DNA from 2 places in the Kitasatospora sp. NPDC054768 genome. Region 2 is predicted to be linked to the other one. Evidence: riboswitches for the same ligand, from Rfam matches in the RefSeq annotation. Region 2 holds a riboswitch; the other holds the start of a gene.
The links. Region 2 has a riboswitch for thiamine pyrophosphate ahead of ACWGKU_RS19420 (purine-cytosine permease family protein). Riboswitches for the same ligand answer to the same signal wherever they lie in the genome.
Positions count from the first base shown of each region.

Region 1: linked by a shared signal. The riboswitch ahead of thiO (glycine oxidase ThiO) and the one ahead of ACWGKU_RS19420 (purine-cytosine permease family protein) in region 2 are both predicted to bind thiamine pyrophosphate.

Region 1 is NZ_JBSHBN010000039.1:2,843-18,441, forward strand. Features, by position in the region: gene ACWGKU_RS14555 (DUF4126 domain-containing protein) at 80-688, shown strand; gene ACWGKU_RS14560 (phytoene desaturase family protein) at 711-2,228, shown strand; gene ACWGKU_RS14565 (hypothetical protein) at 2,278-3,153, opposite strand; gene metF (methylenetetrahydrofolate reductase [NAD(P)H]) at 3,358-4,272, opposite strand; gene ACWGKU_RS14575 (polyprenyl synthetase family protein) at 4,469-5,599, shown strand; gene thiE (thiamine phosphate synthase) at 5,657-6,310, opposite strand; gene ACWGKU_RS14585 (Rv2175c family DNA-binding protein) at 6,310-6,675, opposite strand; gene ACWGKU_RS14590 (NAD(P)/FAD-dependent oxidoreductase) at 6,718-7,926, opposite strand; TPP riboswitch at 8,010-8,122, shown strand; gene thiO (glycine oxidase ThiO) at 8,126-9,301, shown strand; gene thiS (sulfur carrier protein ThiS) at 9,298-9,537, shown strand; gene ACWGKU_RS14605 (thiazole synthase) at 9,541-10,338, shown strand; gene pknB (Stk1 family PASTA domain-containing Ser/Thr kinase) at 10,425-12,206, shown strand; gene ACWGKU_RS14615 (sulfite oxidase-like oxidoreductase) at 12,241-12,870, opposite strand; gene bfr (bacterioferritin) at 13,112-13,591, shown strand; gene ACWGKU_RS14625 ((2Fe-2S)-binding protein) at 13,629-13,907, opposite strand; gene ACWGKU_RS14630 (class II 3-deoxy-7-phosphoheptulonate synthase) at 14,068-15,477, opposite strand.
Region 2 is NZ_JBSHBN010000059.1:19,358-34,956, forward strand. Features, by position in the region: gene ACWGKU_RS19360 (PAS domain-containing protein) at 1-192, shown strand, start outside; gene ACWGKU_RS19365 (long-chain fatty acid--CoA ligase) at 314-1,975, opposite strand; gene ACWGKU_RS19370 (hypothetical protein) at 2,194-3,459, opposite strand; gene ACWGKU_RS19375 (glycoside hydrolase domain-containing protein) at 3,504-4,376, opposite strand; gene ACWGKU_RS19380 (EamA family transporter) at 4,529-5,596, shown strand; gene ACWGKU_RS19385 (pyridoxine/pyridoxamine 5'-phosphate oxidase) at 5,663-6,451, opposite strand; gene ACWGKU_RS19390 (hypothetical protein) at 6,902-7,231, opposite strand; gene ACWGKU_RS19395 (FAD-binding oxidoreductase) at 7,689-9,053, opposite strand; gene ACWGKU_RS19400 (MFS transporter) at 9,180-10,409, opposite strand; gene ACWGKU_RS19405 (MerR family transcriptional regulator) at 10,455-11,282, opposite strand; tRNA gene ACWGKU_RS19410 (tRNA-Ser) at 11,401-11,488, opposite strand; gene ACWGKU_RS19415 (S1C family serine protease) at 11,552-13,426, opposite strand; TPP riboswitch at 13,708-13,852, shown strand; gene ACWGKU_RS19420 (purine-cytosine permease family protein) at 13,845-15,263, shown strand; gene ACWGKU_RS19425 (glycerophosphodiester phosphodiesterase) at 15,404-15,599, shown strand, end outside.

The DNA.
Region 1 (15,599 bases), on a different contig from region 2:
GCCGGTACGGTACGGCGGGGCCGGGCGGAACCGGCCCCGCCGGACGAGGAGCGGACGCGATGACGAGGAGGGGGACGCGATGACGGTCCTGCCGCTGATCTTCACCAGCGGGCTGGCCAGCGGCATCAACGCCTACGCGGTGGTGCTGCTGCTCGGCCTGCTGGGCAGGTTCGGTGACGCGGACTCGGTGCCGCAGGCGCTGGAGCGCACGGACGTGCTGGTGGTGGCGGGCGTGCTGTTCGCGCTGGAGGCGGTGGCCGACAAGATCCCGTACGTGGACAGCGTCTGGGACGTCGTGCACACGGTGATCCGGCCGATCGCCGGTGCCACCGTCGGCGTGCTGATCGCGAGCAACGACCCCGGTTCACTCAGCGAGGTCGCGGCCGGCGCGATGGGCGGCACCTCGGCGCTGGTCAGCCACCTGGTGAAGTCCTCGCTGCGGATGGCCGTCAACACCTCCCCGGAACCGGTCAGCAACATCGTGGTCAGCATGGCCGAGGACCTCTCGGTGGCCGGCCTGGTCACGCTGGCGATCTTCCACCCCTGGCTGGCCGCCTCGGTCGCCGCCGCGGTCCTGGTCGCCGGCCTGCTGCTGGTCCGGCTCGCGATCACGAAGATCCGCGCCTTCCGGGCCCGCCGCCGCGAGCGCAGGGCCGCCCGGGCGGCGGGCGCTGCGGGCACGGCGTAAACCTCGTCCTAGGATCGGGGCCATGGCAAAGATCGTCGTCATCGGCGCAGGAATGAGCGGGCTCGCGGCGGCCTCCCGGCTGGCGACCCTCGGCCACCGGGTGACGGTCTGCGAGGCGGGCGGCACGTACGGGGGCATGGTCGGGCGGTACGAGCGCGACGGCTTCGCCTTCGACACCGGCCCCGGCCTGCTCTCCCTCCCGGCCGTCTACCGCGACCTCGCGCTGAAGACCGGCAAGGAGCCGCTGGAGCAGCTGGTCGAGCTGGCCCCGGTCGACCCGGAGAGCCGGCACCTGTTCCCCGACGGCACCGCCGTCACCCTGCCCAACGCCTCCCGCGGCGGTGTCAGCCAGGCCCTGGACGCCGCCTTCGGCGCCGGCTCCGGCGCCCGCTGGAGCGAGGTGATGAACCACGGCCGGACGGTCTGGGAGGCCACCCGCCGACCGCTGCTGGAGGAGGCGCTCCCGGCCGACCTCGGTGTCCTGTCCCCGGCCGGCCGGGCCCGGGTGGACACCGACCCGTACCCCGTGCCGCCGCGCACCGGCCTGGCCCGGCTGCGCCGCCCGCAGCCGTGGAGCCTCGCCGACGTGGCGCGGCGGCAGCTCGGCGGCCACCCCGGCCTGACCGCCCTGCTGGGCGAGCCCGCGCTGCGGTACGGCCTCCTGCCCGGGCAGGCCCCGGCGGGGGCCGCCGTGCTGCCGTACATGGAGCAGTCCTTCGGCGTCTGGTACGTCCGGGGCGGCCTGCGCGCGCTCGCGGACGCCGTGTACCGGCGCTGCGAGCTGCGCGGGGTCGAGTTCCGCTTCGACACCCCGGTCACCCGGGTGGTCGTGGAGAACGGCCGGGCGTGCGGGGTCGGGACGGCGGACGGCCGGATCGACGCGGACCTGGTGATCTCCGCGATGGACACCCGCGCGCTGTTCCGCCACGGCATCGCCGAGTGGCCGGGGGTGCCGGCCGAGGACTGGGAGCCGTTCGAGGTGCCCGGCCGGTTCAGCGTGCTGCTCGCCCTGCGCGGGCCCCGGCCCGAGGGCACCGCGCACCGGACGGTGGTCCACGCGGTGGACCCGGCCGCCGAGGAGAACGCCCTCACCCTGTCCGCGCCGCTGTGCGAGCGTCCCACCGTGCAGGTGCTCCGCCCGGACGACCCGGCGCTGCGCCCCGACGACGCCCACGAGGCCGTGGTGCTGACCGCGACCGTCCCGGCCCAGGAGGAGGACGTCGACTGGACCGCCCCCGGTGTCGCCGACCGCTACGCCGACCAGTTGCTCGCCCACGTCGACGCGGCCGGCCTGGGACTGCGCGAGCGGGTGCTGTGGCGGGTCGTGCGCACCCCGGAGGACACCCGCCGGGAGACCGGCGCGCTGTTCGGCTCGGTCGCCCGCCCGGTGCTCGCGGGTTCGTACGCGGGGCTGCACGCCGCCAACGATTCGCCCGTCCCGGGCCTCTACCTGGTCGGTGGCAACGCCCACCCCGGCGGCGGCCTCGCCCGTGTCGGCATGTCGGCCTGCATCACCGCCGGGCTGATCGGCCCGGCGTAGGGCCCGGCGGCCCGGCCCGGTCGGCCTCGACTGCCGGGCCCCTGCCGGGTCAGCCCTGGTGCCAGGTGTTCTGCTGCTGGTAGCCGTAGTTCTGGTCGTACGCCGGCTGCTGCGGGATGCCCTGGGCCTGCGGGTCGGGCTGCGGCTGCCACTGCTGCTGGGGCTGGGCGTTCGGGTCCCAGGTCTGCTGGTGCTGCGGCTGCTGGTAGCCCGCGTACGGGTCCTGCTGCTGGTCCTGCTGCTGCGGGTAGCCGCCGTACGGGTCCTGCTGCTGGGGGTAGCCGCCGTAGGACTGCTGCTGGTCGTAGGCGTAGGCGGGCTGCTGCTGGGTCTGCCACTGCTGCTGGTCGTAGCCGGACTGGTAGGCGGCGGCGTACGGGTCCTGGTGCTGCTGCTGGACCTGCGGCTGCTGCTGCTCGTAGTACCCGGGGGCGTAGACGCCGTCCTGGGCGAGTTCCTGCATCTCGAAGGCGGCGGTCTGCTCGACCTCGGGCACCTCGTCGGGCACCTCGACGGGGACCGGCGCGGAGGCCCGGGTCTCCTCGACGGCGCTGACCTCGCCGACCCGCTTCCTGGCGACGGCGACGGCCGCCACCGCGGCGGCGCCGCCGGTCAGGGCGCCCAGCAGCGGCACCTTGGCGAGCGGGCCGGGCAGGCTGCCGTCGGCCTTCCGCAGGGACCAGCCGGCCTGGTGGCCGCGCTTGACCGCGAGGGTGACGAAGGTCTGGCCGACCGCGAACAGCGCGGCGCCGGCCCCGATCACCACGACCGAGCCGAGGACCATCCCGGCGGCCACGCCCACGAAGCCGGCCAGGGCCAGGGCCCGCCAGTGCAGCGGCGCCCGGTTCTGCAGCAGCACCTCGGCGACCAACCAGAGCGCCACCACCGCCAACGCGGTGTACAGCAGCAGGTATCCGATGCCCATCCGCCCGCTACCTCCAGTCGCGTACCCGCGCTCGTGCGCCGCGCGTGTGCGGCGACTGTACCGGTTCAACGGCCGGGGTACCGCATCGCGTTCCCGCCGCCCCGGACGACGGCCGCACACGACCGGGCCCGTCAACGTCGGTGCGGTGACGGGCTCGTGAACACCCGGCGTCGGCGCTGCGCGGGCGCGGGCCCGGCCCGCCGGTCAGCGCTGGTGCAGCCCCAGGTTCTGGTAGATCTCCAGCGTCGCCGTCGAGTGGTTCAGCGTGATGAAGTGCAGACCGGGCGCGCCCTCGGCGAGGAGGCGCTCGGCCATCGCCGTGGCGTGCTCCATACCGATGGCCCGCAGCGCCGCCGGGTCGTCGATGGCCGCCCGCAGGCGGGCCTCCAGGTCGGCGGGGAAGGCCGAGCCGCTGAGCTGGGGGAAGCGCTCCAGCTGCTTGGCGTTGGTGACCGGCATGATCTCCGGGATGATCGGCGTCTCGCAGCCGGCGGCCGTGACCCGGTCGCGCAGCCGCAGGTAGTCGTCCACCTCGAAGAACATCTGGGTGATCGCGTAGTCGGCCCCGGATCGGATCTTCGCCACGAAGTGCCGGATGTCCTCGTCCCAGTCGGTCGAGCGCGGGTGCATGTTCGGCGAGGCCGCGACACCGACGCAGAAGTCGCCGATGCCCTTGATCAGCTCCACCAGCTCGTACGCGTAGGTGACGCCCTCGGGGTGGCTGACCCACTCGCCCATCGGGTCGCCGGGCGGGTCGCCCCGGACCGCCAGGACGTTCCGCACGCCCTGGTCGGCGTACTGGCCGATGATGTTGCGCAGCTCCGCGATCGAGTGGTCCACCGCGGTGAGGTGGGCGACCGGGGTCAGGGTGGTCTCGGTGGCGATCCGGCCGACCATGTTGACGGTGCGCTCGCGCGAGGAGCCGCCGGCGCCGTAGGTCATACAGACGAAGTTCGGGTCGAGCGGTTCGAGCCGACGGATGGCGTCCCAGAGTTTCTGCTCGCCGACCTCGGTGCGCGGCGGCATGAATTCGAAGGAGAAGGAGCGCTTTCCGGCCGCCAGGAGGTCGCGCACCGTCAGTGCGCGATCCGTTCTCGTGGAAGCGATACCGAGTGCCATGCTGGCAGGCTATCCGGCGTTCGAAGGGGCCGGACAACCGTATTCCACCTATTGAGACAAGAGATGGAAGACGTTCCGGTTCGCCCCGACCCCGTCCCGCGGCGCCTCCTCCGAGCCCCCGCGGGGCCGCTCGCACACCCGTTCCCAGCCGCACCGTTACGCTTGCTGCACCCCAGAGAACCAGCGGAGCCCCATCGTGACCTCGTCCAGCACCCGGCCGGCCAACCCCAGTGCGGCCAACCCCATTGACGTGGAGGACGTCCGCACCCGCGTCAACGCGGCGCTCGCCGCGTTCATGGACGGCCAGTCCGTGCTGCTCGACAAGATCTCGCCCCGGCTGGCCCCCGCCGCCGACGCGCTGCGCGACTTCCTGCTGGACGGCGGCAAGCGCCTGCGCCCGGCCTTCTGCTACTGGGGCTGGCGCGGCGCCGGCGGCCCGGCCGGGGGCGCCACCGGTGAGGCGATCGCCAACGCCGCCGCCGCCCTGGAGCTGCTCCAGGCGAGCGCCCTGGTGCACGACGACCTGATGGACCGCAGCGACACCCGCCGCGGCCTGCCCTCGGTCCACCGCCGCTTCGAGGCGCTGCACCGGGACAGCGGCTGGCGCGGCGACCGCGAGCAGTACGGCACCTCGGCCGCGGTGCTGCTCGGCGACCTGCTGCTGATCTGGTGCGACGAGCTGTTCCTGCGCTCCGGCCTGGAGCCGGCCGCCGTCCTCGCCGCCAAGCCGGTGTTCGACCTGATGCGCACCGAGGTCATGCTCGGCCAGTACCTGGACGTCCTGGAGCCGGTGGCCGGCGACTCGACCGACGAGGGCGCGCTGGACCGGGCGCGGACGGTGCTGCACTACAAGTCCGCGAAGTACACCATCGAGCGGCCGCTGCAGGTGGGTGCGCTGCTGGCCGGTGCCGGGCCGGAACTGGTCGAGGCCTACGGGGCGTTCGGGTTGCCGCTGGGCGAGGCCTTCCAGCTGCGCGACGACCTGCTCGGCGTCTTCGGGGACCCGGCCGTCACCGGCAAGCCGGCCGGGGACGACCTGCGCGAGGGCAAGCGCACCCTGCTGGTCGCGCACGCGATGCGGGGCCTGCCGGCCGCCGACGCCCGGCACCTGGACGAGCGGCTCGGCGCGCCGGACCTGGCGGCCCCGGAGGTCGCCGAGCTGCGCGCGCTGGTCGCCCGCAGCGGCGCGCCCGAGCTGGTGGAGCACCGGATCGAGGAGCTGATGCGGCAGTCGCTGGCCGCGCTGGAGGCCGCTCCGCTCGCCGACGACCGGGCCCGTACGGTGCTGCTGGCCCTGGCCGAGGCCGCCACCGTCCGCAAGTACTGACGGACGGCGACGGCCCCGGGGGCCTGCGGGCCCCCGGATCCCGCTGATCCGGGCCGGTCAGAGCGCGGCGCGCACCCGGCGGGACAGCTCGGCGGCGGCCGCCCGCGGATCCGCCGCGGCGGTGACGGCCCGCACCACGACGATCCTGCGGGCACCGGCGGCCAGCACCTCGTCCAGGTTGCCGAGGTCGATCCCGCCGATCGCGAACCACGGCCGGTCGGTGTCCTGCTTCGCCGCGTACGAGACCAGGCCGAGGCCCGGGGCCGGGCGGCCCGGCTTGGTCGGGGTCGGCCAGACCGGGCCGGTGCAGAAGTAGTCCGTACCGGGTTCGGCGATCGCCGCGTCCACCTCGGACTCGGCGTGGCAGGAACGGCCGATCAGCACGTCCTCGCCGAGGATCGCCCTGGCGGCCTGCACCGGCAGGTCGTCCTGGCCGAGGTGCAGGACGTCCGGCCGGGCCGCGTGGGCGACGTCGGCACGGTCGTTGACGGCCAGCAGCTTGCCGTGCCGGCGGCAGGCGTCGGCGAAGACCTCCAGGGCCTCCAGCTCCTGCTTGGCCTCCAGGCCCTTGTCCCGCAGCTGGACGATGTCCACCCCGCCCGCCAGCGCCGCGTCCAGGAACTCGGCGAGGTCGCCCTGCTCCCGGCGGGCGTCGGTGCACAGGTAGAGCCGGGCGTCGGCCAGCCGGGTACGCAGCGTGTCCGCCGCCATCAGATCAGCATCGCCTGGGCGCGGCGCTTCACCTCGGTGCCGCGGTTCTCCCGCAGCGCCTGGATCGGGCTACCGGGCAGCGACGGGTCCTCGGTGAAGAGCCACTCCAGGATCTCCACGTCGTTGTACCCGCAGTCCCGCAGGACGGTCAGGGTGCCGGACAGGTGCTTGACCAGGCCCGGGCCGTCGATGAACGCCGCCGGGACCTGCAGCGACTTGTTCGGCCCGCGCCGGACGGCGATCAGGCCGCCGTTCTTGACCAGGTCACGTACCTCGGTGACCCGGACCCCCCACTGCTCCGAGATGTCGGGCAGGTACATCCAGTCGGTGACCAGGGCTTCAATCTTGCTTTCGATCTCACTCACGCCACCAGACTGCCACCTCCGCGGCCCACCGCGCACCAGGCACTACCCCGCGACGGCCGACTTCAGCGGCACCGCCGGGTCGCCCGCCCGGGCCGGATCCAGGGCCGTACCGCGCTCGATCAGCCTCCGCCCCTGGGTGAGGTCGCGCGGCCGGTCCACGGCCAGCAACGCGCTCGGCACGCCGTCGCGCAGCCAGAGCACCGACCAGTCGCCGTCCCTCGGGGAGCCGCGCCACAGCAGCTCGTCGCCCTCGGCGTGCCGGCCGGCGTACTGGACCATCCGGCCGAACTGCTCGGACCAGAAGTACGGCACCGGGTCGTAGGCCGGCGCGTCCGCGCCCAGGACGGCTGCGGCCACCGCCTCGCCGGACTGCAGGGCGTGGTCCCAGTGCTGGACGGCCAGCCGGGCCCCGGCCCGGGCCGAGGGGTAGCTGACGCAGTCGCCGGCCGCGAACACCCCGGGCACCGAGGTGCGCAGCCGCCCGTCCACCACGACGGCGCCGGCCGCGTCCAGCTCGACCCCGGATCCGGCCAGCCAGCCGGTCGCGGGGCGGGCCCCGATGCCGACCACCACCTCGTCGGCGGGCAGGTGCGAGCCGTCCGCCAGCAGCACCGCGCCGGGCTGGACGGCGGCCACGCCGACCCCGCAGCGCAGGTCGACCCCGGCCCCGGCGTACCAGGCGGCCATCGCCGAGCCGACCTCGGTCGGCAGCGCGCCGGGCAGCGGCGCCGGGCCGGCCTCGACCACGGTCACCTCGCAGCCCGCCGCGCGGGCCGCGGTGGACACCTCGGCGCCGATCCAGCCCGCGCCGACCAGCACCAGCCGCAGCCCGGGGCGCAGCAGCGCGCGCAGCGCCAGGGCGTCGTCCAGGGTGTGCAGCAGGTGCGCGCGCTCGGCGCCGGGCAGGGCCCGCGGGACGGCGCCGGTGGCGATCACCAGCGAGCCGTACGGGAGGTCGCCGCCGTCGGTGTGCAGCACGCCGGGGGTCAGGCCGGTGGCCCGGCGGCCGGTGAGCAGCTCGATGCCGAGCGGCCCGTAGTCGATGTCCAGGGCGGTGGAGTCGGCCTTGCCGAGCAGCACGTCCTTGGAGAGCGGCGGCCGGTCGTACGGCGCGTGCGGCTCCTCGCCGACCAGCACGATCGGCCCCTGCCGGCCGCCCTGCCGCAGCTTGAGGGCGCACTGCGCCCCGGCCAGCCCGGCTCCGACGACGACCACCTGATCCGTTCCGCTCAGCTCTGCCACGCCCGTCACTGTACTCAGCGCGACGCGGCGGCCTGCGGGCCGTCCGCCCGCTGTACGGGCCTTCGGCCGGGCCGACCCCCGGCGTTAAGGTGGGGGCACCACACGGGAGCCCGGCGCACCGGGCTGAGAGGCGGGCTGGCACGGCCTGCGACCGTCCGAACCTGATCCGGGTCATACCGGCGAAGGGAGAAGAGCAGCTTTGTCACGCTTGCCATCAGGCGCCCACGCCGACGTGCTGGTGATCGGCGGGGGCGTCATCGGCCTCGCCGTCGCCTGGCGCGCCGCGCAGCGCGGGCTGCGGAACGTGATCGTGGTCGACCCCTCCCCCGGCGGCGGGGCCGCCGGGGTCGCGGCCGGGATGCTCGCCCCGGTCACCGAGCTGCAGTACGGCGAGGAGCCGCTGCTCCGCCTCGGGATGGCCTCGAACGAGCGGTACGCGGCCTTCGCCGCCGAGCTCTCCGAGGCGAGCGGCGGCCGGGACACCGGCTACCGCCGCTGCGGCACCGTCGCCGTGGCGCTGGACTCCGACGACCGCGAGGAACTGCGCGAGCTGCACGCCTTCCACCAGCGGCTCGGTCTGGACTCGACCTGGCTGACCGGCCGGGAGGCCCGCAGGCTGGAGCCGATGCTCGCCCCCGGCGTGCGCGGCGGCCTGCACGTCGCGGACGACCACCAGGTGGACCCCCGGCGCCTGCTCACCGCCCTGGCCGCCGCCTGCGAGAACGCGAACGTCCTGCTGCACCGCGCCGAGGCCGTCGAGCTGCTGGTCGAGGGCGGCCGCGCGACCGGCGCCCGGCTCTCGACCGGGGAACGGGTGGGCGCCGGGCAGGTCGTCCTCGCCGCCGGCCCGCACAGCCACCGGCTGCCCGGCCTGCCCGACGGTGTGCTGCCCGCGATCCGCCCGGTGAAGGGGCAGGTGCTGCGGCTGCACGTCCCGGACGCCTACCACCCGTTCCTGTCCCGCAACGTCCGCGCCGTCGTCCGCGGCCGGCACCTGTACCTGGTGCCCCGGGAGAACGGCGAGCTGGTGGTCGGCGCGACCACCGAGGAGCAGGGCTACGACACCACCGTCACCGCCGGCGGGGTGTACGAACTCCTGCGCGACGCCCACGAGTTGGTCCCGGGAATCACCGAACTCCCGCTGCTGGAGACCTCCGCCGGGCTGCGCCCCGGATCGCCGGACAACGCCCCGCTGCTCGGCCCGACGTCACTGCCCGGGCTGGTCGCCGCCACCGGCCACTACCGCAACGGCGTGCTGCTCACCCCGGTGACCGCCGACCTGGTCTCCGAGTACCTGGCCACCGGTGAAGTCCCCGAAACGGCAAGGCCGTTCACGCCCCTGCGCTTCTCCCCCGAACCCCCCGCTGCGAAGGCCTCCGCATGACCGAGATCGCCCCGAACGAGATCACCCCGAACGAGATCGCCCTGACCGTCAACGGCGAGCCCCGCCGGGTGTCCGCCACGACCACCCTCGCCGAGGTGGTGGCCGCCGTCAGCGCCGCCAACACCGGTGTCGCCGCCGCGCTCAACGAGGCCGTGGTGCCCCGCGGTTCGTGGCCCGGGACGGCGCTGGCCGGCGGCGACCGGATCGAGATCCTCACCGCCGTGCAGGGAGGCTGAACCATGGCCGACGACCTTCTGACCATCGCCGGGACGGCCTTCTCCTCCCGGCTGATCATGGGTACCGGGGGCGCCCCCAGCCTGGCGGTCCTGGAGCGCGCGCTGCTCGCCTCCGGCACCGAGCTGACCACCGTCGCCATGCGCCGGGTCGACGCCACCACCCAGGGCTCCGTGCTCGACGTGCTGACCCGCAACGGCATCCGGGTGCTGCCCAACACGGCCGGCTGCTTCACCGCCGGCGAGGCCGTGCTGACCGCCCGACTGGCCCGCGAGGCGCTCGGCACCGACTGGGTCAAGCTGGAGGTGATCGCCGACGAGCGCACCCTGCTGCCCGACCCGATCGAGCTGCTGGACGCCGCCGAGACGCTGGTCGACGACGGCTTCACCGTCCTGCCGTACACCAACGACGACCCGGTGCTGGCCCGCAAGCTGGAGGACGTCGGCTGCGCGGCCATCATGCCGCTGGGCTCGCCGATCGGTTCGGGCCTGGGCATCCGCAACCCGCACAACTTCCAGCTGATCGTGGAGGGTGCGGGCGTCCCGGTGATCCTGGACGCGGGCGCCGGCACCGCCTCCGACGTGGCGCTGGCGATGGAGCTGGGCTGCGCCGCGGTGATGCTCGCCTCCGCGGTGACCAGGGCTCAGGACCCGGTGCTGATGGCCGAGGCGATGCGGCACGCCGCCGAGGCGGGCCGGCTCGCCCACCGGGCCGGCCGGATCCCGCGCCGCTTCCACGCCGAGGCCTCCTCCGCGATGGCCGGCCGGGCCGACCTGGACAGCCGCGAGCGCCCCGCGTTCTGAACCGTCGCGCATGTCACAAGCCGGTCCCGGAGGCGGTGTCCTCCGGGACCGGCCGTCCCGGGCGGCTCTAGACTCTCCGAGTGGACATGGCACTGCACGACCCCTTGATCGGCGCCCTGCTCGACAACCGGTACCGGGTCGAGCAGCGCGTCGCGACCGGCGGGATGTCCACCGTCTACAAGGGCACCGACACCCGTCTGGACCGCGTGGTCGCACTCAAGGTGATGCACCCTTCGCTGGCCGGCGACGCGGGTTTCACCGCCCGCTTCATCCGCGAGGCCAAGGCCGTCGCCAAGCTCACCCACCCCAACGTGGTCACCGTCTTCGACCAGGGCGCGGACGGCGGTCACGTCTTCCTCGCCATGGAGTACGTGCCCGGCCGCACCCTGCGCGACCTGCTGCGCGACCGCGGCGCGCTGTCCGTCCGGGCCGCTCTGGACGTGCTGGAGCCTGTGCTGGCCGCGCTCGGCGCCGCCCACCGGGCCGGGCTGGTCCACCGCGACGTCAAGCCCGAGAACGTGCTGATCACCGACGGCGGCCTGGTCAAGGTCGCCGACTTCGGCCTGGTCCGGGTGCTCGGCACCGCCGACGGCGCGCCCACCTCGACCACCACCGCCACCGGCGGCACGGTCATGGGCACCGTCTCCTACCTGGCCCCCGAGCAGATCCGCCCGGACGCCCCGACCGACCAGCGGGTGGACGTCTACGCGGCCGGCATCCTGCTGTACGAGATGCTCACCGGCCGCCGCCCGCACACCGGCGACAATCCCGTCCAGGTCATGTACAAGCACCTGCACGAGGACGTCCCGGCCCCCTCCCTGGTCGCCCCCGCCGTCGGCCCCGAACTGGACGCGATAGTGGCCGGCGCCTGCGCCCGGTCCGCCGACGCGCGCCCGTACGACGCGGTCGAGCTGCTCGCCGCCCTCCAGCGGGTGCGCCGCACCCTCACCCCGGCCGAGCTGGACGCCGAGCCGCCGGCCTCCACCCGGCCCGGCCCGCGCTACCCGACCACCGAGCCGACCTCGGTGGTCCAGCCGCTGCCGCGGCCCGCCGACGCCCCGCCGACCGAGCGCACCAGCGTGCTGGACATGCCGCCGGAGCTGATGGACGAGCTGCTCGCCGAGCCCCGCCCGTACGACGAGCCGACCCCGGTGCAGCGGCGCCGGCCGGCCACGCCGCGCCGCCGTCTCCCCCGTGGGCCGCTGATCTGGACGGCCGCGGTGGCCGCCCTGGTCCTGGCGATCGGCGGCGCCACCTACGGGATCTCCGAGGGGCTGTACGGCGCGGTGCCGGGCGTGCTCGGCAAGGACCGGGCCGAGGCGCAGCGGGTCCTGGACAAGGAGGGCCTGCACGGCAGGTTCGTCGAGGTGTTCAGCGAGTCCGTGCCGTCCGGGCAGGTGATCTCCGTGGATCCGGGGGTGGGTGCGCGCACCCGCAAGAGCGACAGCGTCACCGTCACCGTCTCCCGGGGCCCCAAGCGGATCGCGGTGCCGGACCTCGCCGGCAAGAGCTCCGCCGACGCCGCCTCGGCCCTGGCCGGCGCCCAGCTGACCAGGGGCGGTGTGACCGAGACCTACGACGACACCGTGCCCGAGGGCTCGGTGATCAGCAGCTCGCCGGCGGCCGGGCAGCTGCTGCAGGAGAACTCCGCGGTCTCGCTGGTGGTCAGCAAGGGCATGGTGCCGGTCCCGAACGTCACGGGGATGGGCAAGGACGAGGCGCAGAAGGCGCTCCAGGCGGCGGGCTTCACCATGCAGACCAGCGGCTGGGACGTGTTCGGCGCGGTCACCTCCTCCGGCCAGAGCCCGGCGGCGGGCGAGCGGCGCCCGCAGCGCAGCGTGGTGACGGTCAAGTTCTCGCTGTTCTAGGGCGCGTCCGACCCGCTCGGCCGCCGCGAGGGGTTCAGCGCAGCGGCCCGTCGCCGGGCTCCTCCTGGTAGGAGTAGCGCTGCTCGCGCCAGGGGTCGGCGAGGTTGTGGTAGCCGCGCTCCTCCCAGAAGCCGCGCCGGTCGGCCCGCATGTACTCCACCGCGCGCACCCACTTGGGGCCCTTCCAGGCGTACAGCCGCGGCACCACCAGCCGCACCGGGAAGCCGTGCTCGGCGGTGAGCGCCTCGCCGTTGCGGTGGGTGGCGAGCAGGGTGCGGGGGTCGGCGAAGTCGGCCAGCCGCAGGTTGGCGCTGTAGCCGTACTCGGCCCAGACCATGACGTGGGTGACGCCCGGTGCCGGGGGCACCAGGTCGAGCACGGCGGCGGCCGACACGCCCGTCCATTCGTTGCCGAGCACCGAGAACTTGGTCACGCAGTGCATGTCCCCGACGACGGTGGTGCGCGGGAGGGCGCAGAAGGCCTCGAAGTCCCAGCTGTGCTTCTCCGCCGAGGCGGTGGCGCCGAACACCTGGAGGTCCCAGGTCAGGGGCTTGAAGCGGGGCACCGGCCCGTAGTGCAGGGCGGGCCAGCCGCGCTGCGCGCGCTGGCCCGGGGGGAGCCTCGGGTCAGACGGCGGAAGCGGTTCGTGTTTCGACTGACCCATGGATCCATGGTGACAGACGGCGGACGAGCCTCGGCGCGCGCCCCTTTGCGCGGATTCGCGCCCCGGCCCGTACGGAGCAACGGTCGAGCCCTCACCAGCACGTTCCGTGATGAATCGGATATTCCGCCACATCTCCTAGTGAGTGTGAACTTACTGGAATTTCCTCCCGAAGCGGTGCCAGGATGCGCAGCGCAGGACCCAGCACAGGACGCAGGACAGGACTCACGCAGGAGGCATCACCATGCAGGGCGATCCCGAGGTCATCGAGTTCCTCAACGAGCAGCTCACCGCCGAGCTGACCGCGATCAACCAGTACTTCCTGCATGCCAAGATGCAGGAGAACTTCGGCTGGACGAAGCTCGCCAAGTACACCCGGCACGAGTCCTTCGACGAGATGAAGCACGCCGAGACGCTCACCGACCGGATCCTGTTCCTGGATGGGCTGCCCAACTACCAGCGGCTGTTCCACGTCCGGATCGGCCAGACGGTCAAGGAGATGTTCGAGGCGGACCGCCAGGTCGAGGTCGAGGCGATCGACCGGCTCAAGCGCGGGATCGTGGTGATGCGGGCCAAGAACGACGTCACCTCGGCGAACATCTTCGAGGACATCCTGGCCGACGAGGAGCAGCACATCGACTACCTCGACACCCAGCTGGAGCTGCTGGACAAGCTCGGCGAGGCGCTCTACCTCGCTCAGGTCATCGAGCAGCCGGAGTCCTGAGGCGGTCCTCCCGGGCGGCCCGGACGGCCCGGGCCGTTCAGGCCGCCCGCAGTGGGACCACCGGTGCGGCCTTCGGGGCGGGGGCCGGGGCGGCCGGGGCCTCCGGGTCCGCGAGGCCGAGCTTCGCGGCCAGCCGGGCGGTCGGGCAGGGGCGGGCGCCGTGCTCGCCGAGCAGCGCCTGGATGCGGCGCACGCAGGACCCGCAGTCGGTGCCGGCCCGGCAGCCCTTCGCTATCTGGCGCGGGGTGCCGGCGCCGCCGTCGATCGCCTTCTTCACCTGGTCCTCGGTGACCGCATGGCACATGCACACGTACATCGCGGTCTCTCCCGGGGATGGAGCGGAATGGATCTTGACTAAGGTTCGCCTTAGTTCACTGAGGCTTACCTTACCCGGGCAAACGGGTACGAAAAAGCCCCTCCGGGCTCGGGAACACCGAATCCGGAGGGGCCTTCGTCACATCCGACGGACGCCGGACCTACTGGCCGCGGTACATCTCCGCCACCAGGAACGCCAGGTCCAGCGACTGGCTGCGGTTGAGGCGCGGGTCGCAGGCCGTCTCGTAGCGCTGGTGCAGGTCGTCCACCAGGACCTCGTCGCCGCCGCCGACGCACTCGGTGACGTCGTCGCCGGTCAGCTCCACGTGGATGCCGCCCGGGTGGGTGCCGAGCGCGCGGTGCACCTCGAAGAAGCCCTTGACCTCGTCCAGGACGTCGTCGAAGCGGCGGGTCTTGTGCCCGCTGGAGGCCTCGAAGGTGTTGCCGTGCATCGGGTCGCAGATCCACACCGGCTTGGCGCCGGAGGCGGTGACCTTCTCCACCAGGGTGGGAAGGTGCTCGCGGATCTTGCCCGCGCCCATCCGGGTGATGAAGGTCAGGCGGCCGGGCTCGCGCTCCGGGTCCAGCTTCTCGATCAGGGCCAGCGCGTCGTCCACCGAGGTGGTCGGGCCGAGCTTGACGCCGATCGGGTTGCGGATCTTGGAGGCGAACTCGATGTGCGCGTGATCCAGCTGCCGGGTGCGCTCGCCGATCCACACCATGTGGCCGGAGACGTCGTACAGCTCGCCGGTGCGCGAGTCCACGCGGGTCAGCGCGGTCTCGTAGTCGAGGACCAGCGCCTCGTGCGAGGAGAAGAACTCGACCGCCTTGAACTCCTCCGGCACCACGCCGCAGGCGCTCATGAACGCCAGGGCGTTGTCGATCTCCCGGGCGAGCTGCTCGTAGCGCTGGCCGGCCGGCGAGTTGCGGACGAAGTCCTGGTTCCAGGCGTGCACCTGGCGCAGGTCCGCGTAACCACCGGTGGTGAACGCGCGCACCAGGTTGAGCGTCGCGGCGGACGCGTTGTACATCCGCTTCAGGCGCTCCGGGTCCGGGATGCGGGACTCGGGGGTGAACTCGAAGCCGTTCACCGAGTCGCCGCGGTAGACCGGCAGGGTCACGCCGTCGCGGGTCTCGGTCGACTTGGAGCGCGGCTTGGAGTACTGGCCGGCGATGCGGCCGACCTTCACCACCGGCACCGAGGCCGCGTACGTCAGCACGGCGGCCATCTGGAGCAGCGTCTTCAGCTTGTTGCGGATGTGCTCCGCCGAGACGCCGTCGAAGGCCTCGGCACAGTCACCACCCTGGAGGAGGAAGGCCTCCCCGCGCGCCACGGCCCCGAGCCGGGCGCGCAGCTGGTCGCACTCGCCGGCGAAGACGAGCGGCGGATAGGAGGCGAGCTCGGCAAGGGTCTTGCGCAGAGCCTCTTGGTCCGGCCATTCAGGCTGCTGCGCCGCGGGCAGGGACTGCCAGGAGTGGGCAGCCCTCGAAGTCTCAGTCGTAGCGGTCACATCGCCAAGGCTACGGGGTGACAGGAGTGACTCGTGACTATTGCCCGAGGGATGAGACATATCTCGGACAAAGACGTGACGGCCCTCACCCGCCCCGGCGCATCCGCTAGGGTCGAACCATGCACGCGCCCCACACCCACTCCTGGTGGTGGGCCTCCCCCAAGGGTGGCCCACGAACGACG
Region 2 (15,599 bases):
CTGCACCGCACCCCGCTGGTGGTCTACACCTCCGTGGACCTCGACCCGCGCGAACTGCCCCGGCTGCGCACCGGCGAGACCGTGCTCTTCCTCGCCGAGCGCTCGACCAGCGAGGACGTCCAGTCCCGGATCGTCGACCTGCTCGGGCGGATCGGTGCGATGGGCGAGGCGGGCGTCGCCGCCGCGGGCTGACTCCGTCGTGGGCCGGCTCTGCGGCTCTCGGGCTCTGCGGCTCTCGGGCCCTCCGGCACTCCGGCACGTGAAAGGGCCGGCCGCCCCCGTTCCGTACGGGGCGGCCGGCCCTTTCGGCCGGTCACTCCTTGCCGAGCACCGTGACGTCCAGCTCCTGGGCCGCGTAGCCGGCCCGGATCACCTTCTTGTCGAACTTGCCGACCGAGGTCTTCGGCACCGACTCCACGATCGCCCAGCGCTCCGGCAGCTGCCAGGAGGCGATCCGCTCGCCCAGGAAGGCCCGCAGCTCCTTCAGGCCGACGGTCGCGCCCGGGCGCAGCACCACGGTCGCCAGCGGGCGCTCGCCCCACTTCTCGTCCGGGACGGCGACCACGGCGGCCTCGGCCACGTCGGGGTGGGCCATCAGGGCGTTCTCCAGCTCGACCGAGGAGATCCACTCGCCGCCGGACTTGATGACGTCCTTGGCCCGGTCGGTGAGGGTCAGGTAGCCGTCCGCGGTGATCGTGCCGACGTCGCCCGTGCGCAGCCAGCCGTCCTCGGAGAACTTGTCGTCCGGGCGGACCGGGTCCTGGCCGGCGCCGCCGTAGTACGCCCCGGCGATCCACGGACCGCGCACCTCCAACTCGCCCGCCGAGACGCCGTCGTGCGGCATCCGCTCGCCGCCCGGGCCGATCAGCCGGGCCTCGACGGAGGCCGGGAAGACGCCCTGGGTGACCCGGTACGGCCACTCCTGCTCGGGGGTGAGGCCGCCCGGCGGCTGGGCGAAGGAGCCGAGCGGGGAGGTCTCCGTCATGCCCCAGGCGTGCAGCACCCGGATGCCGTGGCGCTCCTCGTAGGCCTTCATCAGCGACGGCGGACAGGCGCTGCCGCCGATGACCACCATGCGCAGGCTGGAGGTGTCGTAGTCGCCCGCGTCGAGTTCGTCCAGCAGGCCGGCCCAGATGGTGGGGACGGCGGCACTGACGGTCGGACGGACGGCGGCGATCATCTCGGCCATCGGCTTGGGCTGGAGGAAACGATCCGGCATGAGCAGGTTGGCGCCGGACATGAAGGCGGCGTGCGGGATGCCCCAGGCCTGGACGTGGAACATCGGCACCACCGGCAGCGCGGTGTCGCGCGGGGTGAAGGCGAAGTTGTCGCCGGTGTTCACCTGGAGGCAGTGCAGGTAGACCGAGCGGTGGCTGTAGAGCACGCCCTTCGGGTCCCCGGTGGTGCCGGAGGTGTAGCAGAGCACGGCGGCCCGCCGCTCGTCGATGTCGTGCTGCCACGGGTACTCGGTGGGCCGACCGGCGATCAGCTCCTCGTAGTCGTGCACCGCGCCCGCGAAGCCGGCCAGCACCGAGCGGTCGCCGGGGCCGCTCACCACGATGTGCCTGAGGGTCGGTGCGAGGTCCGGGAGGACGGCGGCGAGCAGCGGCAGGACGGTGCCGTTGACGATGATCACGCGGTCGGCGGCGTGGTTGACGATGAACGACAGCTGCTGGGAGGGCAGCCGCAGGTTCAGCGTGTGCAGCACGGACCCCATCGCGGGGACGGCGAGGTACGCCTCCAGGTGCTCGGTGTTGTTCCACATCAAGGTGGCCACCCGGTCGTCCGCGGTCACCCCCAGCTCGTCGCGCAGCGCGCACGCGAGCTGCGCGGCCCGCGCGCCGACCTCGGCATAGGTCCGGACGACCGGCCCGGTGCCGTCCCAGGTGGTGACGGTCGAGCGGCCGTGGATCGTCGACCCGTGCTCCAGGATTCGGGCGACGGTGAGCGGTACGTCCTGCATCGTGCTGAACACGGGTCCTCCTCGACCTGGCGGCACTGGGGGCTGCGCCTGCGGCACCTACCGGGCGGTAATGCGCGCGGACGTGCCCGATTGTGCCGCCCCCACCCCCCGCTGTCAGTATCCCGGCCCCGTTGCACGGATCACGGATCCGTCCCGGTTCCGCCCTCCGCCCGCGGGGGCGGGCAGGCGTCGGCGGCCCGACGGTCACCGGAGCCCTGCGGCGGGGGAGGTCAGGGGAGGTCGGGGCGGGTGAGGCGGAGGGAGTTGGCGGAGTCGGGGAGGTAGGCGGGGTCGAGGGTCCAGCCCTGTTCGGCGGCGATGCGCAGGGCCTGGTGGGCGCCGGCGCCGCGGTAGGTGGCGCGCTTGAGCTGGATGCGGTGCGCGGGGGTGGTGCCGGAGGTGCGGGCGGCGGCGCGGATGCGGGTGGCGTCGCGTTCGAGGATGCGGCGGATGTGGCGGTCCCAGGCGGCGGGGCTGTTGGTGAACTCGGCGCGGAAGGCGCGCGGGCCGACGGTCCAGCGGGCGCCCCAGCGGTCCCAGTGGTCGGGCTCGGGGCGGCTCACCCAGCAGGTGAGCAGGCCGTACACCGGGACGTAGAGGACCTGGAGCAGGAGGACGAACGGCAGCAGCGGCGCGAAGCGGACCGGCTGCGGGCCCCACGGGGTGCCGGGGGCGGCGGGCGGGTCCTGCGGGGAGGGGGCGTTCAGGGCGGCCGGGGCGGGGAAGTGGCGGGCGAGGCGGACGTGCCCGGTGTCCGTCCCGGACGCCACGCCGTGCCAGCCGTGCCGCTCCGCGAGCCGGACCACGCCGGCCGCGCCGAGACCGCGGTAGAACCGCAGCGGGAGTCCGACCCGCATCACCCGGCCGAGGTCGGCCCGTACCTCGCCGTCGCCGGCCGCGTGCGCCGCCTCGGCGGCGGCGATCCGGCGGGCCAGGATCGGGGCGACGTAGCGCTCCCAGTGCTCCGGCCTGCCGGAGAGCTCGGCCCGCAGCCGGCGGGGCGGGACGAAGCTGCGGTTGACCTTCAGCCAGCCGTCGGAGTCGGGACCTCCCCCGCTGTAGTCCGCGAGGAGCAGGACGACGAAGAGCAGCACCAGGCCGAGGACCCAGAGCGGCGCGTAGATCCACTGGAGGACGAACTGGACCAGCACGGCCAGGCGGTTGCGGCGCGGCGCGGGGCCGGGGAAGCCGCCGGGGCGGCCGGCTCCGGGCTCCGGCGGGGCGCCGAACCGGTCGGCGGCGTACGGCTGTTGGGGGGCGGGGTGGGCCTGGTGGACCGGGTGGGCCTGGTGCGCCGGGACGGCCTGCGGCTGCCGGGGCGGGTAGGGCTGCGGCGGCGGCACCGGCTGCGCGTACGGGTTCTGCTCGTACGGGTTCTGCGCGTACGGATTCTGCGCGTAGGGGTGCTGTCCGTACGGCGGCTGTCCGTACGGGTTCTGCGGTGGCGGCGCGCCGTACCCGCCGGTGCTGCCGCCGTGCCCCTGCCCGTTCGCCATGCCGTTCCCCCGTGCTCGATCGGGGGCCACCCTACCGGCGGGGCTCAGTGGGCGGTCGGGCCGTCCACGTGGTTGCGGTCGACGGTGAGGGTGGCGCCGCCGAAGGTCTCCTCGACGTTCCCGTGGTACTGGTGGACGCGCTGGTGCAAGCTCCAGAGGTCGGGGGCGAGGCCGCCGGAGCCGTCGGTGTCGGCCCGGTCGTCCCAGCGGGCGTACCAGAGCGCGTCGGGCATCGGGGAGCTGCCGGCGCGGGCGGCGGCGGCGAGGTCCGCGATGCCGGAGTCGAGGCTGGAGTAGAAGCCGGAGCGGTAGTCGGCGTCGTGCAGGGCCGCGGTCCAGCCGAGGGTGAAGTCGACCACGGCCTGGCCGCACGCCGGGTCGCGCATCGGGTAGGCCTCGATGTCCAGGTAGACCGGGCTGCCCTTGGCGAGTCCGAGCGCGCGCAGGGCCCGGGCGGCCTCCTCCGCCTCATCCCGGCCCTGCTCGGCGGCCGTCGCCGGGTCGATCCGCTTGGGCTTGCGGCCCGGTTCGGCGCACGGCGCCTGCAGTCCGACGTGCACCGGCAGGAACCGCCAGCCCAGCGCCCGCACCTGGCGCACCCACTCGGCGGTGAGCCGGGGCTGGTCGCAGCCGCGCTGGGAGCCGCTGGTGTAGATGCCGACCGCCCCGTACGGGGAGGCGTCGCGCCAGGTCTTCAGGGTGTCGAGCGACGGTGCGGTGCAGGCGTCGAAGGCGGGGCCGCTCCAGGTGTCGCGGACCCGGGGCGGGCCGTACCGGTCGGGCAGCGTGACGGCCCGGATGCGGGGGGCGGCGACGGCGGCCGGGACGGTGGCTTCGGCGTTCACTCCCGTCCCGTCGGTGGCCGGCAGGAGCACGAGGGCGGCGGCGAGGAGGGCGGCGGGGCGGAGAAGGCGCACCCCGCCTTGATACTGACGGCCCGTCGGGGGTTTGCCGCAACCACGCCGCAGCGCCCGCGCGAGTCCACCCTTTCGGACGCACCCGTCCGCATCCGTCCCGATTTTTGTAACGAGCTTGCCCGTTCATCACTCCTTACGGCAAACTCACAAATATGCCCACCTCCCATACCAGCGAAACCCCTGCCGCCTCGTCGTCGGCCGCCGCCGTCGCCGAGGCCCTGGCCATGCCGCCCGCCCCCAAGGGCGAGCCTGCCGGCGAGCGGGGAAGCTGGCGACGAGGTGGGGCCTCCGGCCCCGCGGCGCCACCCGGGATCGACCCCGGCCGGTCCACCGGCCGGCTCGGCAAGGTCCTGCGGCGCCCGGAGAGGATCCCGGCGCCGCTTCTCTGTCTGACCGCGATGTTCCTGGTGCAGACCGGCATCGCCCTGTCCAAGCCGCTGTTCGGCCCGCTCGGCGTCAGCGGCACGACCTTCCTGCGGCTCGGCTTCGCCGCCGTCATCCTGCTCGCCGTCACCCGGCCCAAGCTCCGCGACAAGCGCCCGCGCGACCTCGTCGCGGCCGCACTGCTCGGCGTGGCCTCGGCCGGGATGACCTTCCTGTTCGCCGGGGCGATCGACCGGCTGCCGATGGGCACCGCCGCCACCATCGAGTTCCTCGGCCCGCTCGCGGTCGCCCTGGTCTTCGCCCGGCGCGCCAGCCACCTGCTCTGGGCGCTGCTCGCGGCCGCGGGCGTGGTGCTGCTGACCCTGCTCGGCGAGGGGGACGGCGGCGGGTCGCTCGACCCGGTCGGCCTGCTCTACGCCTTCGGGGCGGCCGCCTGCTACGCCCTGTACATCCTGTTCACCGACAAGGTGGGCGCGACCTTCCAGGGCTTCCAGGGCCTGGCCGTGTCGATGACGGTCGGCGCGCTGGCGCTGGCACCCTTCGGGCTCGGCCAGGCCTGGGACGGGCTGACCGCGCCCGGCGCCTCGCCACTGGGGCTGCTCGCCGCGGTGGCCGGGGTGTCGCTGCTGCTGCCGGTGATCCCGTACGCGCTGGAGATGACCGCGCTGCGACGGATGCCGCAGCGGGTGTTCAGCGTGCTGGTCAGCCTGGAGCCGGCGGTCAGCGCGCTGGTCGGGCTGGTGGTGCTGGGCCAACTGCTGGGCGTGCCGCAGCTGGCCGGGATCGGCTGTGTGGTCGCGGCCAGCGTGGGCGCCACGCTGACCGGGCGGCGGTAGCCGCGTCTGCCTGGGTGCTCCTCCTCCGGGGAGGCGTGCTCCGGGACGGCCTGCCCCGGGGACGCCCTACGGCCAGAGCAGGGTGCGCGACCACTCCGGGGAACTGACCGGGCCGGTACGGGTGTAGCGCAGCCGGATGTGCCGGCGCTGGGCGTCGCCCTGCCAGAACTCCACCTCGTGCGCCCACAGGGTGTAGACCGCGTGCCCCGGCGCGACCGCGTCCGGGTACGTCTCCAGCCGGCGACGGGCGACCGCCTCCGCCTCGTCGTACTCGTCGACCGAGCCCAGCGGCTCGCTCTGCCGCCCGACCAGCGCGCCGACCCGGGCGGCGGGCGAGCGGGTGGCGAACTCGGCGGCGGCGACCAGGTCGGCGGCCCGCTCGACGGTGCCGCGCACCCGGACCTGGCGGCCCAACTGCGGCCAGTAGACGGTCAGCGCGGCGGCCGGGTGACCGGCGAGCTGACGGCCCTTGGGGCTGTCGGCGGCCGCGGAGAAGTTCCAGCCGGTGCCGGCCGCGTCGACGTCGCGCAGCACCAGCACCCGGGCGTCCGGCATGCCGTCGGCGTCGACGGTCGAGAGGGTGAAGGCCTGCGGGTCCAGCACCCCGGCGTGCAGCGCGGTGGCGAGCCAGTCCACGAACAGCGGGCCGGGCTCGGTGGGGGCGGCCGCATGGTCGAAGGAGGGCAGCGGGCGGGCCATCGGCGGACGGCCGAGCAGCAGCTCCGGGACGGACCTGGGCCCGGACCGGTGCCCGTGGACCGGCTCGGCAGACGGCTCCGGGCGCGCGTCCGCCGCGGGCTCCGGTGCAGGCCTGGCCTCGCCCGGGCCCGTCAGGCCCTCCTCCTCCGCCGCCATCGCGCACCCTTCCTTCCGATTGCCGCGGTCGCCGCCCCGGCCGGGCCGGCCCTTCGGGCCCGGGCACGTGGTGCGCTGTCGGAGCGCAACCGTACCGCCGTACACCCACGGCTCCGGGCGCGGGCCCTCGGTGGACGGATCCGGGCCGGTCGGCGGGCGGTTCCGGGGCGTGCGGCGGGCGCACCGGCACCGGCACCGGACACGCTCGTGGGCGGTGCCGCCATCGGCACCGCCCACGAGGCCGGTTTCGCGGTGACCCTTTCCGCGGCCGGTCGAATGCGCTGTTCCCTCTGCTGTACTGCGGTGGTACCTCGGTTTCCGTTACAACCGTTCCAACCGATCCGTCCGTTCCGACCCGGTCCGGGCCCGTCCGCGGCTGCTCAGCTCAGCCGCGGCCACCCACGTCCGGCGCCCCCGCCTTCCGTGGTGCCCGGTGCCGCATCACGGCGGTCAGTTGAAGGTCGGGGCGACGACGACGTTGACGTCCTTGTTGCCCTGACCGGCCTGGACGTTCCCCGCGTTGTCCTTCACCGCGACGGTGTTGTCCTGGTTCGAGCCGCCGGAACCGGTGGCGGTCTGCTGGGTGGAGACGTAGTTGCCGTCGACCCCGCCGAACACGTTGCCGGTACCGGTGTTGGAGACCGCTCCGGCGTTGGAGCCGCCCTCGGCACCCGCGCCGTCGTCGGCGGCGGCACCACCGGCACCGGCCAGCAGCAGACCGGCCGCGAGTGGGCCGGCGAACAGTAGTCCGGCTGTTCGACGGGTACGGGTGCGAGCCATGAATGCCTCCAAAGAGCTGTTCACCGGGCAATGGTCGATCAAGGTGTGCAAGGTTCGTCGACCGGACGAACACCTGCGGGCTGCGACGCCGGAACACAGCCTTCCGCAACAAATCGACAAAGCACTAGCTCCCACAGCGATTTTCCCCCGTTAGCGTGATATCCAGCCGCGCGGCGCATGGCGGCCGCGAAACCGGACCATGCGTCGATGCACCCCGTCCGAGCTGGGAATTCACCCGGACGGCCGAGGACCGGGGCGGCTCGGCGAGCGGCGCAAACGGCGTCACACGGTCCGCCGGTCGCACCACCCCGGCGCATGCGAACCCGTGAACGCGCCCCCGAAAAGTTCGATCACCCTTCCATGTCGACTTTCCGACCATTCACAGACCATCGGAATGTCACACCAGGGCGGCAGGAGTGAAGGCCCCGTCCGATCCGACGAGATGACTCAGTGGAAATCAGATCATCTTGCCGGGATTCAGAATTCCCAGCGGATCGAAGACCGCCTTCAGCTGCCGCTGCAGGTCCAGTGCCACCGGGCCCAGCTCACGGGCCAGCCAGTCCCGTTTCAGCAGCCCCACCCCGTGCTCCCCGGTGATCGTGCCGCCCAGCTCCAGCCCGAGCGCCATGATCTCGTCGAAGGAGCGCTGGGCACGGGCCGTCTGCTCCACGTCCGAGGCGTCGAAAATGACGATCGGGTGGGTGTTGCCGTCCCCCGCATGACTGACCACCCCGATGGTCAGCCCGTGCCGCTCGGCGATCACCGCGACACCGTTCAGCATCTCCGCCAGCCGGGAACGCGGCACGGCCACGTCGTCGATCATCGTGGTGCCCAGCCGGTCCAGCGCGGGCAACGCCATCCGCCGGGCGGCCAGCAGCAGATCGGACTCCGCCTGGTCCTCGGCCGGCACCACCGCCGTCGCCCCGGACTCCCGGCACAGCTCCGCGACCCGCGCCAGCTCGGCCTCCCGGTCCGGCCCGTCGAAGGCCACCAGCAGCAGCGCCCGGGTGGACTCCGGCAGGCCCATCCGACCCAACTCGTTGACGGCCCGCACCGAGACCGCGTCCATCAGCTCCATCAGCGACGGGGTCAGACCGCGCGCCATCACCTCGCAGACCGCCGCCCCGGCCGCGTCCGCACTCGGGAACTCCGCCGCCAGCGCCAACTGCGGAGCGGGCGCCGGCCGCAGCGACAGAACCGCCCGGACCACCACACCGAGCGTCCCCTCCGAGCCGACGAACAGCCTGGTCAGGTCGTAACCGGCCACGCCCTTCGCCGTCCGGCGCCCGGTGGACAGCAGCCGCCCGTCCGCCAGCACCACGTCCAGCCCGAGCACGTACTCGCTGGTGACGCCGTACTTCACGCAGCAGAGCCCGCCCGCCCCGGTACCGATGTTGCCGCCGATCGTGCAGGACTCCCAGCTGGACGGGTCCGGCGGATACGAGAGCCCCAACTCCTCGACAGCACGGGAGAGTTCAGCGTTCACCACACCGGGCTCGACCACCGCGATCCGGTTCACCGGGTCGATCTCCAGGATCCGGTTCAGCTTCACCAGCGACAGCACGACGCAGCCGTCCACCGCGTTCGCCGCACCCGACAGCCCGGTCCGGGCCCCCTGCGGCACCACCGGCACGCGCAACTCGGTCGCGGTGCGGAGCACGTGCTGCACCTGCTCGACCGTCTCCGGGAACACCACCACCGCGGGCTGCCCGGCCGCGCAGAAACCCGCCATGTCGTGGCGGTACGCGGCGGTCACGTCCGGGTCCACCACGACGGCCCCCGCCGGGAGGCCCTGCGCCAGTCGGTCCGTCAGATCACTCATCGCCGCCTCCACTCGCCGCCCGCCCGCCTCCACCTCCGCACTCTGCCCGGACGACCGGGGCCGGGCAAGTGGGCCGCGGGGCGGTTGGGGAACAGGAGACGAACGGACAGGGGAACACGGGGTGACTCAGGCCCGGCGGAGGGCCGGGGTGGCCAGGGCGGTGAGCCCGGCGGCGGCGGTGGCCAGGGCGCAGAGCAGGGTGGGCAGGGCCGCGCCCGCCGCGTCCGCGAGCAGGCCCAACAGGGAGTTCGAGAGCACCAGTGCCAGGCTCTGCACGAGCGTCAGCAGTGCCTGGACCCGGGAGAGATGGGTCGGCGGCGCGCCGGTCAGCACGAGTGGGCCGAGGTGGCAGGCGAACAGCCCCGAGCCGAGGCCCGCCACCGCGCTGCCGGCCACCGCCGCCACCGGCCCCGCGGCCGACGCCAGCAGCGCGATCCCCACCGAGGCCGCGCAGAGCCCGGCCGCCGCCCCCACCCCCGCCCGGGGCAAGGTGCCCCGCCGGGCGATCAGGCCGGCCACCGCCAGCACCCCGGCCGCCTGGCCGCCGCCCACCAGTCCCGCCGTCCCGGCCGCCCAGCCGTGCGCCCGGGCGAGCAGCGGACCGAGCAGTGACACCACCGGCAGCAGCGCCCCGGCCGCAGCGCCGGTGACCAGCAGGGCGGCCCGCAGCAGCGGGTCGGCCACGGCGAGCCGGACGCCGGACGCCGCCTCGCGGAGCAGTCCCGCCCGCGGACCGGACGGCCCGTCCTCCGGGGGCCGCACCCGCAGCAGAACCAGCAGCACGACCCCGAAACTCGCCGCGTCCGCCAGCGCCGCGCCGGACAGCCCGCCGGCCGCGACCAGCAGGCCGCCCAGCGGTGCGCCGAGCAGGACGGCGCTCTGCCCGCCGGCCTGCCGCAGGGCGAGCGCCCGGGGCAGCCGGTCCGCGGGCACCAGCCGGCGGGGCATCGAACCGCCGGCCGGGAGGTGGAAGGCGTCGACCGTCCCGATCACGGCCGCCGCCGCGACCAGCAGCCACAGCGGCGTCCCCCAGGAGGCCGCCACCAGGGCCAGCACACCGGTCGCGACCAGCATCACCGTGTCCCCGGCGAGCATCACCCGCCGGGCGCCGAAGCGGTCCGCGACCGCGCCGCCCAGCAGGACCAGCGCGGTGCGCGGCACCGTGATCGCCGTCAGGACCAGCCCGGCCGCGCCGCCGCCGTGCGCGGAGGCGGCCCAGCCGAGGGCGAAGTACAGCGCGGCGTCACCCAGCAGTCCGGCCTGGACACCGGCCAGCCAGAGCAGGTACCTCCGCGGCAGCGCGGCCCGCGGAGCGACAGTGGCAGTGGCAGTGGCAGTGGCAGTGGCAGTGGTCATGCCGGGCGACGCTAGGGCCCTCGACCCGGTCGAGGGCAAGCGCGGCTACCGCCGGACCACCGGCTCCTGCAGCTCGGTGACCCACCCGGCCCGGTCCTCCGGGCACTCCAGGTACAGCTCCCGGGCGTAGCCGGCCGAGCGGTAGCCGTTCTCCTCGATGAAGCGGGCCAGTTCCTGGCCGGTGCCCAGCACGTCGTCCATCGGACCGCGGTGCACGATCGTCGCCGCCTCCTCGATCGGCGGCAGGTCGAGCACCTCGAAGTCGTGCTCACCCGGCCGCACCGACGGGCCCACCGGGACGGCCACCAGGACCAGCACCGAGCCGTTGCCCTCCGGCGCGTCCTGGTAGCGGGCGACGGACGGGCCGGCCGCCTCGACCCCGGCCGCGGCCAGCCTCCGGCACAGTTCGGCGAACAGCGGCCCGATCACCGGGCCGATGTCCTCCGGCTCGTAACTCGTGGCCGCACCGGCCAGTTGGGCCACCCGGACGGACGGCACCCGCTTCACCACGACATCGTGTGCGGACATGGTCCCCTCGCTCTCGATCGTCCGGAGCCTCGCCTCCACCCGGGCCAGCCGCAGCTCGTCGGCGGCGATCGCCTCGGCGAGCTGGGCCCGCCGCAGCCGCAGCATGCCGCGCAGTTCGGCCGCGTCCACCTGCTCGTCCAGGACGGCGCGCACCTGCTGCAGGGTGAAGCCGAGCTCCTTGAGCGCGATCACCCGGTTGAGCCGGGCCAGTTGGGACGCCTCGTAGGAGCGGTACCCGCTGACCGGGTCCACCCGGGCGGGCCGCAGCAGCCCGATCGCGTCGTAGTGGCGCAGCATCCGTACCGACACCCGGCCGTGGCTGGCGAAGTCTCCGATGTTCAACATGATGCGCCCACTCCATCCCCTGCCACCGTGTCAGGGTCAACCCGGCCGTCCGGGAAACACCGAGGGCGGGTGCCGAGCGAACTCGGCACCCGCCCTGAGCAGGTGGTTCTCCTACCGGCGGAGAGCGTGGGATTCGAACCCACGGTACGGGGTCACCGCACGACAGTTTTCAAGACTGTTCCCTTAGGCCGCTCGGGCAGCTCTCCAGGCGGAGGTCAGCCTAACGGGTCCGGCGGGGTTCGGCGCACACGTTTCGGTGCGGGCGGGGGTCACGACTGGTCGCCCTCGCGCTGACCGAGGGTGACCTTGGTGTTGAAGGTCTGGCCGTTGCGGGTGTACTCGACGTCGACGGTCTCGCCGGGCTTGTGCGTCCAGATCCGGCTGACCAGGGCCGGGCCGTTGTCGATCGGCACGCCGCCGAGCTTGGTGATGACGTCCCCCGGCTTGAGGCCGGCCTTGTCGGCCGCGCCGCCGGGGGTGACGGCCGGCTGGCCCTGGATGTCCTTGGTCTGGATCTGCGCGCCGTCGCCCTTGTAGTCGTCGTTGCGCAGCACGTCGAGCTTGGCGTAGACCGGCTTGCCGGTCTTGATCAGGGTGTCCGCGACCCACTTGGCCTGGTTGATCGGGATGGCGAAGCCCAGGCCGATGCTGCCGGCCCGGCCGTTGGCGGAGGCGTTGGACTGGATCGCCGAGTTGATGCCGATCACCGCGCCGCCGGAGTCGAGCAGCGGGCCGCCGGAGTTGCCGGGGTTGATCGAGGCGTCGGTCTGCAGGGCGTTCATGTACGAGGCCTGCGAGCCGGTGTCGTCGCCGGAGGCCACCGGGCGGTCCTTGGCGCTGATGATGCCGCTGGTGACGGTGGACTCCAGGCCGTACGGCGCACCGATCGCGACGGTGGCGTCACCGACGTTGACCTTGTCGGAGTCGGCCAGCGGCAGCGGGGTCAGCTTGCTCTTCGGCGGGTTGTCGATCTTGACCACGGCGACGTCGTAGCCCTCGGCGTGGCCCAGCACGGAGGCGCTGTAGGAGCTGCCGTCGGCGAACTTGACGGTCAGTTTGCCGCCGTTGAGGGTCGGCGCGACCACGTGGTTGTTGGTGAGGATGTGGCCCTCGGTGTCGAAGACGAAGCCGGTGCCGGTGCCCGACTCGCCGTTGCCCTGCGCCTTGATGGTGACGACGCTGGGCAGCGCCTTCTGCGCGATGGCGGCGATCGAGCCGGGGGCGGGCTCGTTCTTCTGGGTGTCGCTGGCCTGCACGGTGGTGCTGCGGTGGTCGTTCGCGGAGCTGCGCTTGTCGGCATTGTCGGTGACGGTCACGCCGAGCACGCCGCCGGCCACACCGGCGACCAGCGCGACGGCCGCGATCAGGGCGACCAGGCCGCCGCGCTTCTTGCGCGGGCCGCCGGGGCCGACCGGACCGCCGGGGTGGTCCGCCGGGTAGCCGAGCGGGCCCGCCGGGCCGCCGGGGTAGCCCGCGCCGCCGGAGGTGGAGTCGTGGGCGGGGCCCCAGCCGCCGAGCGGCTGACCGGCCCCGAAGGGGTGGTGGCCGTGCGCGGCGGGGGCGGCGCCGTAGCCCTCGTGCGCGCCGGGGGCGGCCGGAGCGGCGCCGTAGCCCTCGTGCGCGCCGGCCGCCGGGACGCCGTGGGTCGGGGTGGCGTACGGGTTGTCGACCGGCGGCAGCGCCGGGGCGGCGGGGGCCGCGGCCGGGGCGGGCGCGGCGAGCGGGGCCACCGGAGCCTGCGGGGCGGGCGGCAGGACCGGCGGCGGCGCGTCGATGTAGCCGGTGACCGGGTCGACGGCCGGCTGCTCGGCGGCGGGCGCCGCAGGGGACGCGGGGGCCGCGGGGGCCGCGGGGGCCGCGGGAGCCGCGGGGGCCTCCGGTGCGGGCACCTTGGTGAAGGCGACGGTGGGCTTGTGCCCGCCCTCGGCCGGGACACCCTCGGCCGCGACGGCGTCGACGGGCGGTGCCGCCTCGACGGGGGCGGCCTCGACGGCGCCCGACTCCGGCTCGGGCACCCGCCGGAAGGCCATGGTCGGCTGGTGCCCGCCCTGAGCGGGGCCTTCGGAAGCGGACTCGGCCGCCCCCTGCCCGGCGGGCTGCTCCCCCTGCGGCCCGGCGGGCCCAACCTCGCGCTCGGTGCTCACGGACGACCTCCATAGCTGGCAGAACCAAGGACCATAGTTTTTCGCACTGTCGATTCGATTGCCGTAAGGACCCCTCTGAAGAACTCATAAGAATCCTTAGCCGACGCAGACGCCGACACCCGACGCCGGCACCGAACACCGGCTCCGACACCCACGCCGGCACCCACGCCGGCACCGGCACCGACGGCCGAGGCTCCCCTCCCCCGCCGGGCGTCCCGCGATGCGGACCGCACACCCTCGGCCTTGGGCGTTCGCCCCCGTGCCGGTTAGCCTGTCGCTCCAAACTGACACGCGGGAGCTTGGACCCACCAGGCTGAGAGTGCGCATGTCGACCGTACGCCACACGAGTGACGGACGGTCGAGGGGGCGCTGACCGCCGGAACCTGTCCGGGTAATGCCGGCGTAGGGAGTATCGGCCATGCCGCCTGCTTCGCCATCCTCTTCTTCGGGCGCGAACGTTCCCGCCCCCGGTGCGGACGCCTCCGCCGCGGGCGCGACCGCCGTCCTGGAGCGCCCCGAGCACGTCGAAGCGCCCCTGGTGCTGGACACCGAGCCGCCGCGCACGCTGCGCTTCCGGGACCACTTCGCGCTCTGGATGAACCTGGGCGTCAGCCTGATCGGCTTCTCCACCGCCGCCACCGTGCTCGGCGCCCCCGGCAGCGAGCTGTCGCTGGTCGCCGCGGTGACCGCGATCACGGTCGGTACGGCGGTCGGCACCGCGATGCTCGGCGTGGCCTCGCTGATCGGCGCCCGCACCGGCGCCCCCGCGATGGCGAACCTGCGCGGTCTGTTCGGCACCCGGCTGTCGTACCTGCCGACGGTGCTGAACATCGTGCAGTGCATCGGCTGGGGCGTGTTCGAGCTGCTGACCATCTCGGCGGGCGCGCAGACCGTCGCGCACACCACCGGCTACCGCTGGCTGTTCGTCCTGCTCGCGGGCGCGCTGACCACGGCGCTGACCATCTGGCCGCTGGGCTCGATCGCGGTGCTGCGCCGCTTCGTGGCCGGGGCGGTCGCGGTGGCGATGGTGTACTTCACCGTCCAGCTGGGCCGCCAGGGCGTGCCGGACCCGGGGGCGGGCAACTGGCACGGCTTCCTGGGCGCCACCGACGCGATGATCGCGGTGTCGGTCTCCTTCGTCCCGCTGGCCGCCGACTACACCCGGCACTCGCGCACCCCGCGCTCGGCGTTCTGGGGCAGCTTCTCCGGCTACACGATCGCCCAGGTCTGGTGCTACGTGCTCGGCCTGATGGCGCTGCTGCAGTCGGACGGCGATCCGAACCGGATCTTCGACTCCTTCCTCGGGGTCTGGGCCGGCTGGCTGTTCCTGCTGGTGCTGGTGCTGCGCGAGACGGACCAGTCCTTCGCCAACGTGTACTCGACGGCGATGTCGGTGCAGAACCTGCTGCCGAAGGTGGACCGCCGGGTGCTCTCCGGCGCGATCGGCGCGCTGACCACCGTGCTGGCGCTGCGGATCGACGAGTTCACCGACACCTACTACGGCTTCCTCGGGCTGATCGGCTCGGTGTTCGTGCCGCTGCTGGCGGTGCTCGTGGTGGACTACTTCCTCGGCGCCGGGCGGCGCGGCTGGAACCTCTCCGCCGACGCGCCGTCCCGCTGGCCGATGCTGCTGCCGTGGGCCCTGGGCTTCGCGGTCTACCAGTTCATCGCGCCGACCAAGGTGGCCGGCTGGTGGACGGACTTCTGGACCTCGGCCCAGGAGTCGCTGCACTTCACCCCGCAGGAGTGGACCTCCGCCTCGCTGTTCGCCTTCCTGGTGCCCGCCCTGGTCACCTGGGCGCTCACCCCGCTCTCCCGCCGCGCCGACCGGCACTGAGCGGGCCGCCCGCACCGGGCGAAGCGGGGGCGGCCCGGCCCCGCGGGCCCGGCCGGGACGGCTCCGCGGGCAGGAAGACGGCCCCACAGGTTGGGGCCGTCTTTGTCCGCGCTTCACCTGTGCCGCCTATCGTTGGGCCTGTGACCAGCCCAGACCTGTCCTCGCCGGCGGCGCGCACCGTGCCGTCCGTCCAGGTGATCGCCCACCGCGGTTCCTCCCACGCCCTGCCCGAGCACACCCTCGCGGCCTACCGGCGCGCGCTCGACGAGGGCGCCGACGCGCTGGAGTGCGATGTCCGGGTCACCGCCGACGGCGCGCTGGTCTGCGTGCACGACC